Linked DNA regions of Puniceibacterium sp. IMCC21224. The protein of the gene in region 2 binds, or shares a complex with, the protein of the main gene of each other region. Links are inferred from orthologs where the notes say so. Each region holds a gene or a part of one and is shown on either strand. Other genes may lie near its edges. The genes, in order: IMCC21224_RS10750 and dnaG.

What was found.
Region 1: the proteins of dnaG (region 2) and IMCC21224_RS10750 are in contact, whole or in part, in a crystal structure (PDB 2R6A), measured with the Geobacillus stearothermophilus proteins. The link is inferred for Puniceibacterium sp. IMCC21224 from one-to-one orthologs. Residues at the interface, in WP_049624496.1 of Geobacillus stearothermophilus: Lys456, Leu457, Leu458, Pro459, Ala460, Asn463, Ala464, Leu467, Leu535, Leu536, Ile537, Ala538, Gln544, Glu545, Asp548, Tyr549, His552; in WP_033016901.1 of Geobacillus stearothermophilus: Ser13, Glu15, Ala16, Gln18, Glu91, Leu92, Asp94, Ala95, Val96, Pro97, Thr98, Ala99, Ala100, Asn101, Tyr104, Tyr105, Ile108.

Annotation. Positions count from the first base shown.
Region 1 is NZ_LDPY01000001.1:2,327,739-2,337,620, forward strand. The notes cover bases 3,472-6,294. They hold IMCC21224_RS10750 (replicative DNA helicase), read left to right. Parts: upstream 3,472-4,040; coding sequence 4,041-5,549; downstream 5,550-6,294. Other genes in these bases: IMCC21224_RS10745 (orotate phosphoribosyltransferase), read left to right, coding at 3,472-3,791; cobC (alpha-ribazole phosphatase family protein), read right to left, coding at 5,588-6,094; cobS (adenosylcobinamide-GDP ribazoletransferase), read right to left, coding at 6,085-6,294. Outside these bases: IMCC21224_RS10725 (glycosyltransferase family 2 protein), read left to right, coding at 1-386; IMCC21224_RS10730 (hypothetical protein), read left to right, coding at 536-1,477; IMCC21224_RS10735 (hypothetical protein), read right to left, coding at 1,491-1,769; pyrC (dihydroorotase), read left to right, coding at 2,033-3,070; more of IMCC21224_RS10745, read left to right, coding at 3,114-3,471; more of cobS, read right to left, coding at 6,295-6,867; cobT (nicotinate-nucleotide--dimethylbenzimidazole phosphoribosyltransferase), read right to left, coding at 6,864-7,880; alr (alanine racemase), read left to right, coding at 7,992-9,029; IMCC21224_RS10775 (ABC transporter permease), read left to right, coding at 9,026-9,808; IMCC21224_RS10780 (ABC transporter ATP-binding protein), read left to right, coding at 9,805-9,882. UniProt on the Escherichia coli protein: The main replicative DNA helicase, it participates in initiation and elongation during chromosome replication. Travels ahead of the DNA replisome, separating dsDNA into templates for DNA synthesis.
Region 2 is NZ_LDPY01000001.1:1,405,809-1,415,817, reverse strand. What follows is about bases 1-2,950. They hold dnaG (DNA primase), read right to left. Parts: upstream 2,488-2,950; coding sequence 514-2,487; downstream 1-513. Other genes in these bases: IMCC21224_RS06490 (sarcosine oxidase subunit gamma), read right to left, coding at 2,929-2,950; IMCC21224_RS06495 (hypothetical protein), read right to left, coding at 2,566-2,865; rpoD (RNA polymerase sigma factor RpoD), read right to left, coding at 1-391. In the rest of the region: more of IMCC21224_RS06490, read right to left, coding at 2,951-3,480; IMCC21224_RS06485 (sarcosine oxidase subunit alpha family protein), read right to left, coding at 3,473-6,403; IMCC21224_RS06480 (sarcosine oxidase subunit delta), read right to left, coding at 6,393-6,665; IMCC21224_RS06475 (sarcosine oxidase subunit beta family protein), read right to left, coding at 6,759-8,012; IMCC21224_RS06470 (DUF6151 family protein), read right to left, coding at 8,112-8,702; IMCC21224_RS06465 (1-acyl-sn-glycerol-3-phosphate acyltransferase), read right to left, coding at 8,922-9,656; IMCC21224_RS06460 (ABC transporter permease), read right to left, coding at 9,656-10,009. UniProt on the Escherichia coli protein: RNA polymerase that catalyzes the synthesis of short RNA molecules used as primers for DNA polymerase during DNA replication.

The DNA.
Region 1 (9,882 bases), 920 kb from region 2 along the record:
AGATGAACCATTATCCGTTGAGCGCGATGGAGAGTTACCTGCTCAAGGCCGCGCGGGGCCGCGCGGTGCATTCGGGCCAGATGTTGGGGCTGGACTATTGGGTTGAGCGAAATTTCAACACCGACGAAGACCGCTCAATCCTGGCGCTTGGACCCGCAACCACAGCGATCCGCGCGCAGTTTGCTGCTGATCCCGTATTGGCAGGTCTGCATATCGACGCGGTCACCTGGCGCCACGCCCGTCTTGAGGCGCTGATGCAAGAAGAGCCGTACCGTGCCCTCATGGGGCGACTTCTGATGGCGCCGCCCTCGGTGCCGCTGACGCCGGACATGGCTGCAATTCTGATCCGCCATGGCCTGCGTGCGCAGGTCGGCAAACCGTGTTAATTTCATTCAATTGGCGCAATTCCGCCCCAAATAATTGTCACCTTCAATGCAACAATATCCCGGAAATCCGGGTATCATCTAAAACCCGGACGACGGACCATACCAGGAATGACCCGCCCCCCCGGTGTCAGAGTTGAGGACGCCCCAAGATGGACGACGACGAAACCGACCTTTCCTCGCTTGACCTGCGCGGGCTCTCTGGGGCTGAGTGGCTGGCCGCGCTGGCCAAACTGGGCGAACAACGCGGTTTTTTCGAACCACTCGGCAATGCTCACAGCGCATTGTTTGTCGAGGACGGTGACACGTTGCTTGTCAGCTTTGAGACATTGCCCGGCATTCGCGCATTGTCGGACGACGGCGCGCCGCTCGGGCTGGAATTTGTGCGCGAACTAGGCTGGTCACACCTTGCGCTGATCGCATCGGGGGACACCTGGTTTCGAAGCCGGCAGGTTTATGCCTTCTTTGACCAGATCAACGACGACGGTTTTTTCGACGAATTTTCAAAGGTGATATTTTACGGGGCAGGCCCCTGTGGCTATGCGGCTGTGGCTTACTCGGTGTCCGCACCTGGGGCGATCGTTTTGGCGCTGCAGCCGCAGGCGACACTGAACCCGCGCGTGGCAGACTGGGACCCGCGTTTTGCCGCGCAGCGGCGGATGAACTTTACCCATCGCTATGGCTATGCTCCGGAAATGATGGATGCCGCGCAGGCCGGCTATGTCCTGTTTGATCCGCGCGAACGGCTGGATGCGATGCATGCCGCGCTGTTTGCGGGTCGCAATGTGACGCATTTCCGCCTGCCCTTCATGGGCAGCGCGCTGCAAACTGACCTGATCGAACTGGATCTGTTGTTTCCTCTGATCCGCGCCGCGGCCGATGACACGCTGAACACGGCCAGCTTTGCCGAATTGCTGCGGGTTCGACGTGACCATGTCCCCTATCTGCGCAGACTGCTGGCCCAGTTGGAAACCAACGGGCGGACCCGTTTGGCCGAGATGCTGTGCACCAATGTGGTGTCGCGCCTGCCTGCCCCGCGCTTTCATCGCAAGCTTGAGGCGTTGCGCGCTGCACAGATCGCCAAAAGCGGCTGACACCCACGCGACCTTATCGCCTGCGCGCGGCGATCACATCGCGGATCTGCCGGTGAAAATACCCGACAAGCCCGGACACAAGCAGCAACACCGTTGAGCCGCGCGTGTCCAAAATCAAAAGAAGCGCTGATGCAGCGCACATCATCAGCGCAAAGCTGACCACTCTGAGTCCCGGAGCGTCCGGCAATTGCGACGCCTCCAGATGCCGCGCAAGGAATTCAGCCACTTTGGGATGCGCCGTTTGCACCGCAGCGCCACACAAAGCCCCGACAATCACCGTGATCAACATCATACGCCTCTTGTTCTGTTTCTGTCCGCCGACGACGCACCTGCTGCGGTCACAACTGTTCCTTTGATTCATACGGCGATTCAGCTCGTTCCCAAACCGTCTTTTGCCGTCTCAAGCAGGGTGCCATGGCGCATCTGTCCATGATGCCAATTCTTGCGGCAGTTCCTATGTGCCGGTGCCGAGAACGCCTGCGGCGTTGCATGAGTGGAAAATTGGCGCGCAAAGTCTCTGGCGCGGGCCGCTGCACCCGTGCTAACGCAGGCGCCATGACACACAGCCTTACCCTCCGCCGTCCCGACGACTGGCACCTGCATCTGCGCGATGGCGCCATGCTGCGCGCCATGCTGCCGGAAACCACGCGCCATTTTTCCCGTGCCATCATCATGCCGAATCTCGTGCCGCCAGTGGTCACCGCAGCGCAGGCCGTCGCCTATCGCGACCGCATCCTGACTGCCCTGCCAGAGGGGGCAACGTTCGAGCCGCTGATGACGCTGTACCTGACCGAAGAAACCGATGCCAACGACCTGGCCGCCGCCCATGCCAGCGGTCTGATAAAGGCTGTCAAGCTGTACCCGGCAGGGGCGACAACCAACTCGGCCTCGGGTGTCAAGGATTTCGACAAGGTCCGCCCGGTGTTCGAGCGCATGGCCGAGATCGGCTGCCCGCTGTGTGTACATGGCGAAGTGACCGATGCGAATGTGGACATCTTTGACCGCGAGGCCGTGTTTATCGACCGTGTTCTGGATCCGGTGCGCCGAGCGACACCGGGCCTGCGGGTGGTGATGGAGCATATCACAACAGCGCAGGGCGTCGACTATGCCCGCGCTGGCGGCCCCGATCTGGCGGCGACGATCACCACGCATCACCTTGTGATCAATCGAAATCATATCCTCGTTGGTGGCATCAAACCGCATTATTATTGCCTGCCCGTCGCCAAGCGCGAAGAGCATCGTCTTGCCCTGCGTGCCGCAGCCACATCCGGCCATCGCGCGTTCTTTCTGGGCACCGACTCGGCGCCGCATGTTGATGCAGCCAAGGAACAGGCCTGCGGCTGCGCCGGGTGTTTCACCGCCACCAACACGATGTCCGTTCTGGCCGAGGTGTTCGAACAAGACGGCGCGCTGGACCAGCTCGAGGCGTTTGCCTCGCTCAACGGTCCCGCCTTTTACCGGCTGCCCGCCAACGATGCGACGATGACCCTGACCAGGGGCGCGCCCGTGGACTATCCGGCGTATATCGCGACATCCGATGGCCCGGTGACAGTCTTTGACCCCGGGTATCCGCTGCACTGGCAGGTCGACTAGCCCGCCACACCCTGCTGCCACCAACCCTGCCCGGAGATTGCCAATGATCCCCTCGTCCTACCCACCCGCCGCCGAGATGGCACGCCTTACCGCCCGCATGTTGCTTGAGATTGAGGCCGTGCATTTCAACGCGACCGATCACTACATCTTTGCCAGCGGTCTGGCGTCGCCGGTCTATATCGACTGTCGCAAGCTGATATCGTTTCCGCGAATCCGCGCGACTCTGATGGATTTTCTGACCGTCACTGTAATGCGGGATGCGGGATTCGAAGCGTTTGACAACATTGCCGGCGGCGAAACAGCCGGCATCCCCTTTGCCGCACTGGTGGCCGAGCGCATGGCCCTGCCGATGACCTATGTGCGCAAGAAACCCAAGGGTTACGGCCGCAACGCCCGGATCGAGGGTGCCATGAGCGAAGGCGAACGTGTGCTGCTGGTCGAGGACCTGACCACCGACGGCGGATCCAAGCTGTCGTTTGTTGACGCCATTCGCGAAACCGGCGCGAGTTGCACGCACACTGCGGTGATTTTTTACTACGGTATCTTCCCCGAGACGATCCAGACGCTAGGCGATCACGGCATCCAGCTGCACCACCTCTGCACATGGTGGGATGTGTTGGCCGAAGCCAAGGCGCAGGGCACATTCGACGCCCACACCTTGCAAGAAGTTGAAGCATTTCTGACCGATCCGCATAAGTGGCGAGAAGTTAACAAGAAATAAATTTCCCGCCCAGGTTCTGGGGACAACTGCACTGCGAATCGCCGTATGTCGGCGCATTTAGTGGACAGAACGCCCCACCCTACCATATGATGATACCAAAATTCGACATCCTGCGATCCACACGGTTCTCCCTGCCTTTGTCCACAGACTTGTTGGACTAGGGTCGGCGCCGGGTTTTCGCTATGACGACCGGACCCGCAAGACCGGATCAACCGGCGGGCGGCAGCAGCAGCAGACGAGGGACAGGCCATGAACGAAATCACCACCTTCAACCCCACCGGTCACGCCGCCACGGCCGGGGTCGATGCCCCCGAAACAATGCCGCATTCGATCGAGGCCGAACAGCAGTTGCTGGGCGCGATCCTGACCAACAACGACATCTACGACCGCGTTGCCGCCATTATCGGGGCGCAGCATTTCTTTGATCCGGTCCATGCCCGCATCTACGATATCGCCGCCGCACGCATCGCCAAGAACAACCTTGCCTCGCCGGTAACGCTCAAGGCGTTCATGGCCGAGGATGAGGGACTGATCGAACTGGGCGGCGCGGCCTATCTGGCGCGACTGGCCGGGTCGGCGGTCAGCTCGTTTGCCGTGCGCGACTACGCTCAGATGATCTATGATCTGGCAATCCGCCGCGATCTGATCGGTCTGGGGCGGGACATCAGCGCCAAGGCGTCCAAGGTTGATGTCGCGTCCGAGCCGCGTGAACAGATCGTCGAGGCCGAGCAGGCGCTGTATAAGCTGGCCGAGCAGGGTCAGACCGATTCCGGGTTCCAGAGTTTTCTGCGCGCCGTCACCGATGCGGTGAACATGGCCAACGCCGCGTATCAGCGCGACGGCGGATTGGCCGGCATTTCGACCGGCCTGATCGATATGGACAAGAAACTGGGCGGACTGCACAAATCCGACCTTCTTATCCTGGCCGGACGTCCGTCGATGGGCAAAACCTCGCTTGCCACCAACATCGCGTTCAACATCGCCAAGGCCTATAAACGCGGTCAGCGCCACGATGGTACCGAAGGCGCGATTGAGGGCGGCGTCGTCGGTTTCTATTCGCTGGAAATGAGCGCGGAACAACTGGCCGCGCGAATCCTATCCGAGGCTGCCGAGGTCCCGTCTGAACAGATCCGCCGCGGTGACATGACCGAGGTCGAGTTCCGCCGCTTTGTCGATGCCGCCAAATCTCTGGAAGCCTGCCCGCTTTATATCGACGACACACCCGCCCTGCCAATCAGCCAGCTTGCGGCGCGGGCGCGGCGGTTGAAACGGACGCATGGGCTTGATGTGCTGATGGTCGACTACCTTCAACTGGTGCGCGGTACCGGACGGTCCGAAAACCGGGTGAACGAAATCTCCGAGATCACCATGGGCCTCAAGGCGATCGCCAAAGAACTGGATATTCCCGTGGTCGCCCTGTCGCAGCTATCGCGTCAGGTTGAGTCGCGTGAAGACAAGCGCCCGCAATTGTCGGATCTGCGTGAATCCGGTTCAATCGAACAGGACGCCGATGTGGTTATGTTCGTGTTCCGCGAGGAATATTACAAGGAACGCGAAAAGCCCGGCGATCATGATCTGGACAAGATGGCCGCCTGGCAGGAAGAGATGGAACGCCTGCATGGCCGTGCCGAAGTCGTCATCGGCAAGCAGCGTCACGGCCCCATCGGCACGGTCGAACTCAGCTTTGAGGGTCGCTTTACCCGCTTTGGTAACCTGGTAAAGCCCTGGCAGCAGGACAACGGCGACACGAGTTTTTAAGCGACCGCACACGCGCAATGTGTGGCCAGGAGCGTGCTTTAGTCCAGCCGCAGCGCAACGCCATAGCCGGTCCGGTGCTGCCACGCATCTGGTCGGCCGTGGTGGGCAAGTGCTGCCTTGATAACACCGGCATGTGTCACGATCAGTGCATCCTGTGGCACCTTGGACAGCGCTGACGTGACCCGACGTTCCAGATGCCGCACGGTTTCGCCGCCATGTCCGTCGTAGTCATAAAAATCTGCGGCCCAGGCATCCAGTTCAGTGCGTGGAATATGGTCCCAAGGCACGGTTTCCCAGCGGCCGAAATTCATCTCGATCCAGTCGTCGTCAACGATCAATGGCACCGACCAATGCGCGGCAATCAGTTCAGCCAACAATCGACAGCGTTGCAAAGGCGAGGTAATCACCACCTCTGACGGCGCAAGCCGATCAAGAATGGCAGCACATTCGCTTTCGAACGTATCCGTCAGCACCAGATCGCTGCGGCCATAGCACAGCCCCTCAGCCCCTGCTGGTCGAGTGTGCCGCAGCAAGGTCAGAGCCACAGCGCCGCCGCAAGGTAGATTCCCAGTTCGCCCAATTGCTGCGTTCCGCCGAGGCAATCGCCGGTATACCCGCCCAGCTTGCGCACAAATATCCAACGAAACGCCTGCGCCAACAGCACACAAAGCACCGCCGCCAACAGCGCCAGCCCCGGACCCGCCACCATAACAAGCCCCAACAACACCATCAAAGCCGTAGCCAGCGCCACCCGGTAGCCGTCCGGTGTCACCGTGGGCGCCACAAACTTGGCCCCCCGGTCGCGGGCATACGGCGTGGTCGCGATGACATGCACTGCCGCCATCCGCCCCAGGGCATGCCCCGCCACCAACACCCAACCCGCCGTTGCCCCCTCAAGAGAGGCCAGCAGCGCCACTTTGAGTGCCAGCGTCACCCCAAGCGTCACCGCGCCATAAGTCCCGATCCGGCTGTCACGCATGATTTCAAGCGACCGCTCGCGCGTCAGCCCGCCGCCCAGCCCGTCGGCGGCGTCTGCCAGGCCGTCCTCGTGAAAGGCGCCGGTCAGCAACAAAGTCGTCGCGACGGACAGCAGCACCGCCGCCGCAGGTGACAGCGCTAGTGACGCCCCCCACAGTACCAGCCCACCGATGCCGCCAACCAGCACCCCGACCAGCGGATAATACTTGGTCGCGCGGATCAGCAGATCGTCCGAGAACGGCACATCGCGCGGCACCGGAATCCGGGTCAGAAATTGTACCGCCAGCAGCCACAGCCCCCATTCAACGGCAAGCCGCGCCTGGAAATCGCTGCGGGTCATGCCGGCCCCGAAACACCAGCCTGCTCAAAGCTGGCCATATCATTCAACATCATCACCGCGGCGCGCAGCAATGGCCAGGCCAATGCCGCCCCGGTCCCCTCACCCAATCGCATATCGAGCGCCAAAAGCGGCTCTGCTTCAAGCGACCGCAACAAAAGCGCATGCCCCGGCTCGGCTGACCGATGGGCAAAGACCATAGCGGCCCGCGCCGACGGCTCCAACCGGGATGCGACCAAGGCAGCGGCGCTGGCAATATAGCCGTCGACCAGCACCATACGTCCCGCCGCCGCCGCCCCCAGCATTGCCCCTGCCATCATCGCGATCTCGAACCCGCCGTATTCCGCCAGCGCGGTATCCGCCTCTAGCCGCGCCGCCGTGCGTTGTGCGGCATGGCCCAGAACCGTGCGTTTTTGATCCAGCCCGGCATCGGCCAACCCGGTGCCGCGCCCGACCAATCGGTCCAGTGCAATCCCGGTCAGCTTGTGGACCAGCAGCGCCGCAGACGAGGTGTTGCCAATCCCCATCTCGCCAAAGGCCATCGCCTCGTACCGTCCGTCAGCCCCCAGCCCACGACCGATGGCCAGGGCCTGATCGCGCTGAGGCCGTGTCATCGCCGGACCCTCGGCAAAATTTGCGGTGCCCTCAGCCACCGCATGGTCCTGCACTTGGGGCATACCGAACGGCCCCCCCAGAACCCCGGCATTCACCACCCGCAGGTCGATGCCACCGGCGCGGGCAAAGACATTCGCCGCCGCACCGCCCCCGGCAAAGTTCAGCACCATTTGCCGCGTCACCTCGGGTGGATAGGCCGACACGCCCGCCGCCGCGATTCCGTGGTCGGCGGCAAAAAGCGTCAGCGCGCAGCGCTCCATCACCGGATCGAGCCGCCTCTGCAGTCGCGCCACTTGCGCCGCCAGCACCTCGATCCGGCCAAGTGCGCCCCGAGGTTTGGTTTTTGTGTCAATCTTATGCGCAAGCGCGGGCTCAAAGGCGGTCATGGTATCCTGTGTCATGCAGATGATCTAACGCCGCCCGCGGCGCCGCTCAAGCGCAATGCCCCGCCGGGGTACGCACTGCTCGCGTTTTTGTCTTGACCCTGCGCGCCGTCATGCCAAACAACCGCCATGGCACAATCTGTTCTGACTATCGACCTCGACGCGCTGCGCAGCAACTGGCGCAGTCTGGCCCAACGCTCCGGCGCTGAGACCGGCGCCGTGGTGAAATCCGATGCCTATGGGCTGGGGGCATCCCGCGTCGCCCACGCCCTGGCAGCAGAAGGTGTTCGCCGGTTTTTTGTCGCCCTCACCGAAGAGGGTGCCGCCCTGCGCAAGATCGTGGGACCGGGGCCGGAAATCTTTGTTCTGTCGGGGCATATGATCGGTGACACCGATTTGATCCGGGGGGCCGATCTGACCCCGACGATCAATTCGATCGACCAAATGCTGCGACATGTCGAGGGCTTGCCCGGCCATGCCTTTGGCCTGCAATTGGACACAGGGATGAATCGTCTGGGCATGGAACCCGCCGAATGGTCCGCCCTGCGCGACATCGCTGTGGCACAGCGCCCCACCCTGGTAATGAGCCATCTGGCCTGCGCCGACGAGCCGGGCCACGAGATGAATGCCTATCAGCTCGAAGTGTTCCGGGTGATGACCGAAGGCATTGACGCGCCGCTGTCGCTGGCGGCCACGGGGGGCATTCTGCTGGGGTCAGACTATCATTTCGACGTGACCCGGCCCGGCATCGGGCTGTATGGCGGGCTTCCATTTGTCGATGCCCTGCCGGTCGTCACGCTGGAGATCCCCGTAATTCAGACCCGTGACGTTGAACCCGGCGAATCTGTCGGCTACGGCAATACCTGGTTTGCCGAAATGCCTACCCGCGTCGCCACCATCGCAGCGGGCTATGCCGATGGCATTCTTCGCGCGATGGGTCCTGCTGCACATGTTTACGCCGATGGCAATCGGTGCAAGGTTCTGGGCCGGATCTCAATGGATCTGATCGCGGTTGATGTGACCGATCTGGACGCAGACCCCCAAAGCGTTGAACTGCTCGGTCGTCATCAGTTGGTGGACACCTTGGCCGATGCCGCAGGCACCATCGGCTATGAAATCCTGACATCGCTCGGCGCGCGGTACCAACGGCGCTATATCGGGTCATGATTCTAACCGCGCCCCTTGCGGCGCTGGGGCGTGGTGTTCTGGGTGCATTGGCCGCTTTGGGGCGGTTCACCCTGTTTCTGCTGGCCACGCTGCGCCACATCGTGACCCCGCCATTTTACGGGCGCGAATTTGCCCATGCATTGCTGCATGTCGGCTGGCTGTCGCTGCCGGTTGTCGGCTTGACCGCGCTGTTTACCGGCGGGGCGCTGGCGTTGCAGATCTACGCAGGCGGCGCGCGTTTCAACGCCGAGGCCGTGGTCCCACAGATCGTCGCCATCGGCATGGTCCGCGAATTGGGCCCCGTCCTTGTAGGGCTGATGATTGCGGCGCGCGTCACGTCATCCATCGCAGCTGAGATTGCCACCATGAAAGTAACCGAGCAGATCGACGCGCTGGTTACGCTGTCGACCAACCCGATGAAATATCTGACCGCGCCACGTGTGCTGGCTGGCGTGCTTGTGGTGCCGTTTTTGGTGGCTGTGGGCGACACAATCGGCATTTTCGGCGGCTACGTCGTTGCCACAGGAACCCTTGGGTTCAACGCTGCCGGCTATCTGAAGAACACTGCCAACTTTCTTGAAATGCTTGATATTATTTCCTCGCTGACCAAGGGCGCCGCGTTCGGTTTCATCGCCACGCTGATGGGCTGCTATTTCGGCATGGGATCGGGGCGCGGTGCGCAGGGCGTCGGCCGCGCCACCAAAGGGTCGGTCGAGGCGGCAGCGGTGCTGATCCTTGCGGCGAACTTTGTCCTGACGGGGGTATTCTTTTCGCTATGATTCTTCTGTCGGGCGTTCATAAATCTTTTGAAACCAACGCGGTATTGCGCGGAGTTGATCTTGATATCCCCAGC
Region 2 (10,009 bases):
CGCGGCTGAGCAGTTCGACCGACCCCATCTCACGCAGATACATCCGCACCGGATCATCGGTGCGGTCCAGCTTTTCGCTGGTGCCGGAGGACAGCGCCACTTCCTTGTTCGACGAGGCGTCGACCAGATCGGTGGAGCCTTTGTCCTCCTCCTCGCCTTCCTCGTCTTCAGTGACCTGGATGCCCATTTCGGACAGCATCGACATCACGTCCTCGATCTGGTCCGATGAGACCTGATCCGGCGGCAGCACTTCGTTCAGCTGATCATACGTGATGTAGCCGCGTTCGCGCGCATCGGCGATCATCTTTTTGACCGCTGCCTGGCTCATGTCGAGGGAAACCTCGTCATCCTGAACTTCGGCTTTTGCGTCTTCGTTATCTTTGGCTGCCATATGGCTCTCCTGTCGGGGACGCGCGACCTGCGGTGATTCGATTCGTTTGATCCGACTCAATAGCGCGGTCTGATGATTCGCACACCCGTTTACCCTGATTTGTTTACCTAATCGTACCCGAATTAGGAAGATTTCCGTGGTTTGCCACCTCGTGTGACATCGATCGAATCAAAAATCGCCCTGCTGCGCTGTAACTCTTCCGAGTCCATTTGCACCCCATTCTCGGCCGTTACGTAGTCGGCACTATCCTCGTCCTGTGCCCGCCCGGCTGCGAACGGCGCCTCGGCGGCGCGCCCCAGCCGGTATGTCAGGCTCTCGTCTGCCAGATCGGCTTGCAGGTCCTCACCCGCCTCGGCAATCTCGACCGCCTGACCGCGATGCGCTTCGAGCTTGGCGAATTCCTCGGTCACCGTTTTGCGCGCCAGCACCATATTCCCCGGAGAGCGCAAGCAGGGCGTAATGGCCACGTGGCGTGCCGAGAGCAGATTATCAAGGGCTTCATGCCCGACATGCGCCGCAACCAGCTGACGGATTTCCGTTTCTGTGTTCCCTGCGCCACGCAGCAGCGCCTCGCGCAGACGCGAATGGATTGGATTGGCGCAGGTCATCGCCGCGATCTGTGTCTCGAACGCTTCGATAAGTTCGGGTGCGGACAAAAGCGCCGCCAAGATCACCGCTTCGCGCAATTGGTCTTGGCCATTGGCACCGCCTGACACCAGCAGCGACGCCTTGGTGCTGGCGGTTGGCGGCTGCGGCACATCCTTGCCCCAAGTCCGCCGCTGGCCGGGTCGGCGCGTGGCAGAGCCGGGCCGCTGCCGAAACAGCGCCCAGCGCAGTTGCTTGATCTCTTCGCCGTAATGACCGCGCAGACTGGGATCCTGGATCAGCTTGATCTTTTCGCGCAGCGATTTATCCAATGCGGCCTTGCGCTCGGGGCTATCGAAGACCCGCCCCTCAGTTTCGCGGCGCCACAACAGCTGCACCATCGGCAGCGCCCCATCGAGCACCTTTTTCACCGCGCTGGCCCCTTCGGCACGAATCAGGTCGTCGGGGTCCTTGCCCTGTGGCATCAGGGCAAAACGCAGCGACTTTCCCGCCTCAAGCAGCGGCAGCGCCAGATCAATGACCCGATGCGCCGCGCGTAACCCGGCAGTGTCGCCATCCAGCGCCACAATCGGTTCATCCGAGATCCGCCAGAGCAGTTGCAACTGAGTCTCGGTTACCGCCGTGCCCAACGGCGCCACGACGGCGCCAAAGCCGCCCTCGACCAACGCAATCACATCCATATAGCCTTCGGCCACGATCAGCGGCTGGCCCTTGCCCGCCGCCTCACGCGCGGGGGCGTGATTGTAAAGATTGCGGCCCTTGTCGAATAGCAGCGTCTCGGGCGAGTTCAGGTATTTGGCATTATCGTTCGGGTCCATCGCGCGTCCGCCAAAGGCGATGCAGCGGTCGCGCCCGTCGCGGATCGGGAACATGATGCGATTGCGAAAGACATCATAGGGCTTGCCGCCCTTGGACGATGACTTGGCCAACCCCGCATCCATGATCAGATCTTCTGCCACGCCTTTGTTGCGCAGCGCGTCCCACAGACCCTGCCAGCCATCGGGCGCAAATCCGATGCCAAAGCGGTCCTGCGTTTCCACCCTGAGCCCACGCCGGTCAAGATAAGCGCGCGCAGCCGCCGCTGCGCCAGTACGCAATTGCAGCCGGTAATAGGCCAGCGCCTGTTCCATCACCTCGGCCAGTTGTGTCCTCCGATCCGCCTTGACCTGCGCCTGCGGGTCGCGTTCGGGCATCGGCATCCCGGCTTCGCCCGCCAGAATACGGATTGCTTCCATGAAATCGACATTCTCGGTCTCTCGCACAAACGAGATGGCGTCGCCCTTGGCGTGACAGCCAAAGCAATAATAATAGCCCTTGCGGTCATCTACGTGGAAGGACGCGCTTTTTTCCTGATGGAACGGGCACGGCGCCCACATGTCGCCCTTGCCCTGATTGGACTTGCGACTGTCCCACATCACCTTGCGCCCGACCACAGCCGAAAGGCTGATGCGGGTGCGCAATTCGTCAAGGAAACCGGGGGGCAGACTCATGAGGGCGATTATCAGGCCCGGCGGGGCCAGAGTCGAGAGGGCAAAAGCCGGGGCGCAACGTCACCGAACCTGACAATACTATTGCGCGAGGCAGGCCGCAGACCAACTTTCGCCGACCGCATCCCCCAATTGATCCTCTGGCAGGGTGTAGACCCAGGCCACCACAGCCGGCACAACCCCAGCATAGGCACTTGTATCAGCGTCCAGCGCGTCCACGACCAATTGTTCGGCTTTGACGGCGGCAACTCCGCTCTGACGGGCCGCAACGACCTGCATCACCATCTCGGCCTGATCGCCACACATCGCAGCCTTGTCCTGAGCAAAGGCAGGTGCGGTCGTCAGTGCGCACAACAGAGCGGTACAAGTCGTGATCTTCATTTTGGGCAAACCTCGGTCATGTCGCGTGTCTGCCCCAGTACCTAGTAGATCGCCACGCGACTGTCACCCATCCGACCGGCGCATTACCGCTGACATGGCCGCATGCAAATCGTGCACCAACGTGCCCGCCATCGACCGAAAGGCCATGATCTGGAATGTTTCCGGCCCCAGCCGCGTGACCGAAACCGTCATATGTGCCAATAAACTGCGCACGGTATGCCCAGGTTTGAACACCGCCGGGCGCAGGTCCACCGGCACCAGACGCGCCAGCACGTCCTCCGCGCCGATCCCATCAAGGCGCACAACAGCCCAGGCGTCGGACTGATCCACCATCACGCAATGTTGTCCGAGCGCGATATCCGGCTCTGGCCCCAGCAGCATCGCCTGATCAAGCCCGGTCCAGACCACGCGCGCGCCATCCCCCCCTGTGGCCCGCCCCGATACAGGAAATCTCATGCCATGCGCCGTCTGCAGCGCCTCGGACAATGCATCCGCCTGCCCCATCCACGGCGACAAAGCGGTGATGCGGCCGGGGTCGACCTCTCTCAGTGTCAGTCCACCGCATGCCAGCGGCAAAAGCCCCTCACACGGTGTTATTGCGGTCAGTTCAACCACGCATCCGTCCCCCACTCTGGTCATAGGCCATGGGATCGGTGACTTCGCACAGCGTATCGACTCCGCGCAGCGCGTCCAGCAACCGCACACGCTGGCCGATACGTGCGCGCCCATCCCGCAGGAAGCCCAGCGCCAGCCAACAGTCCAACGTCGGCGACCAACAAACGCTGGTGACGTACCCCTCGTCCGTTTCCCGCGCCACATTCGCCCCCTCGGCGAACAGATGCGCTCCGGCGGTCACGGTGCCGTCGGCCACCGGGCGCAGGCCCACCATCTGCTGCCGCCGAACGCCGGTCAGACCGGGGCGCTCTGACATCACCTTGCCAATACAGTCCTTTTTGGCGCTGACCATCCGCCCCATTCCAATGTCGAATGCCGTGGTCCGGCCATGAATCTCGGCATGGGTGATGTGACCCTTTTCGATCCGCAGCACGTTCAGCGCCTCCATCCCGTAGGCACCGCCCCCTATCGCCTCGGCGCGCGCCACCAGTTCCTGAAACAGGGCCGCGCCATAGCGGGCCGGCACCGCAACCTCATAGGCATGTTCACCCGAGAACGAGATCCGAAAAAGCCGCCCCGCGACACCCAGCACAGTCGCCACGCCACAGGCCATGAACGGCCAGCCTGCATCGTCGACCGGCTCGGCCAGCAAACCGTTCAACAGCTCGCGCGATTTTGGCCCTGCGATGGCGAATTGCGCCCAGTGTTCCGTGACCGAGATCATCCGCAGATCCATCCCCGGCACATGCGTCTGATGCACGAACTCCAGATGCTTCATCACCGGACCCGCTGCCGCAGTTGTGGTGGTCATCACAAAATGATCTGTCCCCAGCCGCGCCGTCGTGCCGTCGTCCATCACATGCCCGTCTTCGCGCAGCATGAGCCCGTAGCGCACCCGCCCGACCTTCAGCGTACTGAAGGTGTTGGTGTAAACCAGATCCAGAAACTTTCCGGCATCCGGTCCCTGAAGGTCGATCTTGCCCAAGGTCGACACATCGCAAACGCCAACAGCATTGCGCACCATCGCGACCTCGCGGTCGCAGGCCTCACGCCATGTTATCTCCTGCGCGCGGGGGAAGTGGCTGGGCCGGTACCACAACCCCGCCTCGATCATCGGCGCGCCCCGCACAACGCTGCCCGCATGCGACGTCGTCAGCCGCTGCGGCGCAAACCCCATGCCCTGCGATCCCGCCCCGATGGCTGCGATACTGACCGGAACAAACGGCGGGCGAAAGGTCGTCGTGCCTGTCTCGGGCACACTGCGCCCGGTGACATCCGCCAGCACCGCCAGCGCCGCCACGTTCGAACTCTTTCCCTGATCCGTCGCCATACCCTGCGTGGTGTAGCGTTTCATATGTTCGACCGAACGGAAATTCTCGGCCGCCGCCTGCATCACATCAGCGACCGTCACGTCGTTCTGAAAATCGAGCCAGGCCGCGACCTTGCCCGGTACCTGCCACAGCGGTTGCAAACGATACGGCGCATCCTCTGCCTCGGGGGGCAAAATATCCACAGGCTTGCGTCCAAGATCGGACAGAGCGCCCTGCCCGGCCTCGATCCCCGCCATCAGGCAGCTATGGGTTGAAAAGATACCCGCACACGCCCCCGCAGCCACCAACCCCGGCACGGCACCCGGACGCGGGACAAACCCGGCAATCGCTTCGTCCCAAACGGGTCGGCCGTTCATGTGACAGGTCAGATGCACCGACGGATTCCACCCCCCCGACATTGCCAGCGCATCCACAGCCAAACGCCGCTGACCCTGCGGCGTCTTGATCGTGATCCCGGTGATACCCTGCCGCCCGCCATGGGTGCGACTGACCACCGCGCCGGCAAAAACCGGGAAGTCACCGCCAGATGCCGCATCGATACGACTGTCGACTAGGCCAACAACCTCGATCCCCGCCCTCGCCAAATCCCACGCAGTCCGGTGTGCATCGTCATTGTTGCCAAAGACGGCGACACGCTGCCCCGGCACCACGCCCCAGCGATTGAGATAGGCGCGCATCGCCCCCGCCATCAGTATTCCAGGCCGGTCGTTTTCGCCAAAGGCAACACCGCGCTCCAGCGCACCCGCCGCCAGCACTGTGCGCCGGGCCACGATCCGCCAGAAACACTCCAGCGGCAGGCCGGTCCGGTCGGCGCGGTGCTGCGCGACCCGCTCCAGCGCACCATAAGTACGTTGATCATAGGCCCCCGTGATTGTTGTTCGGGCCATCAACCGCACATTCTCCATGGCGGACAGCTCCGCCACAACATCAGCGACCCAATCCGACCCCGGCTGCCCGCCAACCTGCTCCTGCTCGGCCAGCAGCCGCCCACCCATCTCAGCGCCTTCGTCACACAGGATCACATCCGCGCCGCCCCGCGCCGCCACCAACGCGGCCATCAATCCAGTTGGCCCGGCACCAACCACCAACAGATCACAAAAAGCATAGGCCTTTTCATAGACATCATCATTTGCCCGCCCAGACAACGCCCCGAGCCCCGCGGCGCGACGAATGACAGGCTCGTAGACCCGCTCCCAAAAGGCCTTTGGCCACATAAATGTCTTGTAATAGAATCCCGCCCCCAGGAATGGCTTAGCCAGTGCATTGATCGACAAAAGATCCCATTCCAGCGACGGCCAGCGGTTTTGGCTCTGCGCTGACAATCCGTCGTACAGTTCTTGCGTGGTCGCCCGCACATTCGGATCGCGCGCCGCCCCCGCACCAATCGTCACCAGCGCGTTCGGTTCTTCGGACCCGGCGGTCAAAACGCCGCGCGGGCGGTGATATTTGAACGACCGCGCCAACAGCGTCACGTCGTTGGCCATCAAAGCCGAGGCAAGCGTATCGCCGACAAATCCGGTCATCGCCTGCCCGTCAAAACTAAACTTAACCACCTTTGACCGGTCCACCCGGCCGCTGCCCTCAACCCGCATCGCCAGTCTCCAGCCCGTCGCGCACCAGCACCGCGCCCAATACAGCGTGCGTCACCGTATTCCGCGTCACCACCAGCCAAGCCCCGCAGCCCGCCTCGTGCTGCCACAAATCGCGCGTCTCGCCCGCCTGATTGTCGCGCAGATGCACATAATCGTCCCAAGCCTCGACACCAGCCTCCGCATCAGGCCGCACCAACGCCACTCCCTGATAATAGAACTCGCGCCGGTCGCGCTCACCACAGATCGGACAGGGAAACCTCACACCAACGCTCCCGCCGCGAAAAGGGACGGAACCGCTCCGGCCCCCGGCTTCTTCTCTTCTAAAATACGCAAATTCAGACCTCTCAACTGGCGCCTAATGCAGGTTGTGTTGCGCCCCGGTGCCTTCTTCGTCCATCAGTCCGCGACCGGTGCGGAACCGGTCCAGCCGGAACCGATCGGCCGTCTCGTGCGGCCGGTCTGTCGCCAACAGATGCGCCAAGGCAAAACCCGACCCCGGCACCGCCTTGAACCCGCCATAACACCAGCCGCAGTCGATATAGAGGCCCTCGACCCCCGTCCGGTCGATGATCGGGGATCCGTCCGGTGTCATATCCATGATCCCGCCCCAGGACCGCAGCACGCGCGCCTTGCCGATCATCGGCATCAGCGTCATTGCCGCCTCCATCACATGCTCTTTCATCGGCAGGTTTCCCCGCGCGGCATAAGAACTGTAGAAATCCAGATCGCCGCCGAACACCAGCCCACCCTTGTCCGACTGGCTGATATAAAAATGCCCCATGCCAAAGCTGACCACGTGGTCGATGCATGGCTTCAGCCCCTCAGTCACAAAAGCCTGCAACACATGGCTTTCGATGGGCAATCGTATTCCGGCCATCGCAGCCACCTGCCCAGAGCGGCCCGCAACCACGATCCCAACTTTCTTGGCCCGGATCGCGCCGCGTGTGGTCTGCACGCCCGTTACAACGCCGCCCTCGATGTCGATGCCTGTCACTTCGCAGTTCTGGATCAGATCAACGCCGCGTTGATCCGCACCACGGGCATATCCCCAGGCCACCGCATCGTGCCGCGCCGTGCCGCCGCGTGGATGCAGCAGCCCGCCGTAGATCGGGAACCGGCCATTGTCGAAATCAAGGTAAGGCAGATGTCGGCGCACGCCTTCACGGTCCAGCAGCACCGCGTCATCCCCTTGCGTGATCATCGAATTGCCGCGCCGCACGAAGGCATCCCGTTGCCCATCGGAATGGAACAGGTTGATCAGCCCGCGCTGCGAATGCATGACGTTGTAGTTCAGATCCTGCTCCAGCCCCTCCCAGAGCTTGAGCGAATGCGAATAAAATTCGGAGTTTCCGGGCAAAAAGTAGTTGGCGCGCACGATGGTGGTATTCCGCCCAACGTTGCCGCCACCAAGATAGCCTTTTTCCAGCACCGCGATGTTGGTCAGCCCGTGCTCTTTCGCCAGATAGTAGGCTGTGCTTAGACCATGGCCGCCACCGCCGATGATAACCGCATCATATTCGGCCTTTGGTTCGGGATCACGCCAATGCGGGCCCCAACCTTTGTTCCCGGTCAGACCTTCTTTGAGGATGCGCAGCGCGGAAAATTTCATCGTCAACTCCGTCTCGACCCGATCATCCTAACAATCGTTCCCGGCACCAACCATGGCAATTTCCGACAAAAGGTGTCGCTTGCGAACCTTGGGCAGCCTTCAACGCGCGTAGGCTGCCGCGCGCGCCTCGGCAGTCAGCACCTGAGGCACCGCAACCGGTCGTCCGGCGGCGTCAAAGAACGGGCTTTGGCGTGCTGTGCCCGCCATGTAAGCGGCCAAAGATCGCTGCGCCAGACCACCCAGCATTCGAAGCAGACCTTTGTCCCGCCTGGGAACACCCGCGCCCGGCACTGCCATCTTGGTAAATCCATGTGTCACCACCGGACCGAAGCGATCCGTCGCACCGAACAGCGGTCGCCACATCCCTGCCAGCGGCATCCGCGAAGAGCCAACTGTATTGGCAACGGGGGTGCCACAACAACCAGCATACCACCGATGCAAACCCTTGTTCGACAGGCGCAGGCAGGCGACGTGTTCCGCCCCCCGAGTGATCGTGATCCGCGCCGGCAGAACCTGCACCAGCGGCGTGCCGCCTCCGGGCTCCAACTCATCCGAACGGCCCATATGTCGGGCAAAAGCCCGGCAATCCCGGCAATAACACACCAGATGGCAGACGTTCTGCGGCGCGACGTCATGCAGGGTGCCCGACAGCGCGCCACATCGACAGGCAAACCCAAGATCTCGGTCCAATGTGCCACCTTTTCTATAGCTGCCGCAGGGTCGCGGCGATATGGCCAGCATTCACGATTCGCCCCGCCGCGAAAAGTCTGGATCGTGTCATCGTGACGGGACCAAACGCGTGCCCCCACTCATCGGGTGTTGTTGGCCCGAATGAGCAATTCAACTGGATGGTCTCGTGCCTGCCAAACCCTTGCTCCGGCGCACGACGATGAAAGCGCCGTGATGCCCTCAGCGATCCGATTGAAATCCCGCCTCGGCCATCAGCTGGTCTGAGGTGGTTTCAACATCAAGCTCAAGCTGCGACAGGAACGCATCCCGCGACATACCTGCAGAAATGCGTGGCAGGAATTCCACCACGGCAACGCCCGGCTTGCGGTAAATCCCGCGCTTGGGCCAGAACACGCCGACGTTCGTCGCCACCGGCACGCAATCCTGTCCCAACTGCTCGTATAATACCGCCGTGCCTACCTTGTAGGGGGCCTTGACCCCTGGTGCGACCCGCGTGCCCTGCGAATAGATGATCAACTGACCGGGATTGGCCACCCCTGCCGCCACATCCGCCACCATCTTTTTGATTGCCGCACCACGCTTGCCGCGGTTGACGGATACGCAGCCGATCCGCATCGCGTATTGACCGATAATCGGAGTCCACATGATCTCTTGCTTCATGATGAACTTGCCCGCAGGCACCGCACCAAAAATCATCAGAATATCGAGAAAGGATTGATGCTTGGCCGCGACGATCACTTCATCCTGCGGCGGCGTGCCGCGCACTTCGGTGCGCAGGCCGGTCATCCAGCCCAGCGTCCAGCGGACCCAGCGGCAATAGGTCAGGCAGGCCAGACGCGCCCCCCGTGGCGAAACCAGCGCCCAGGGCAGGAACGCCAATCCGATCACCGCCATCGCCAGATACATCTGCACATTGAACAGCAGCGACCGCAGCCATTGCACCGCATATCCCATCAGGCCAGCCCCTCCAGCACCCGCCGCGCCGCCGCCTGCGTCGCCAGCAGCGCGACCAGCGCCGCCACAAGCGGTACACATAGCGGCCAGATCCAATGCCAGCCAACAAACCCCAACCCGGTCAATACGCCGCCAGTGTCACCGGCGCCCGGCATCAGCAGCACTGCAATAATGCCCAGCGCGGTTCCGGCAGCGGCACCGATCATGGACCGCCCGGTAAATCGACGCACAAACGCCCCGGCGATATAAGAGTCCGTTGCCCCCACCAGCCGAAGCACCGCAATCACCTGCGCATTGGCGGCAAGTGCAGCATGCGCCGCCAGCGTGATCATCGCCGCCATTGCGCCGCCAAT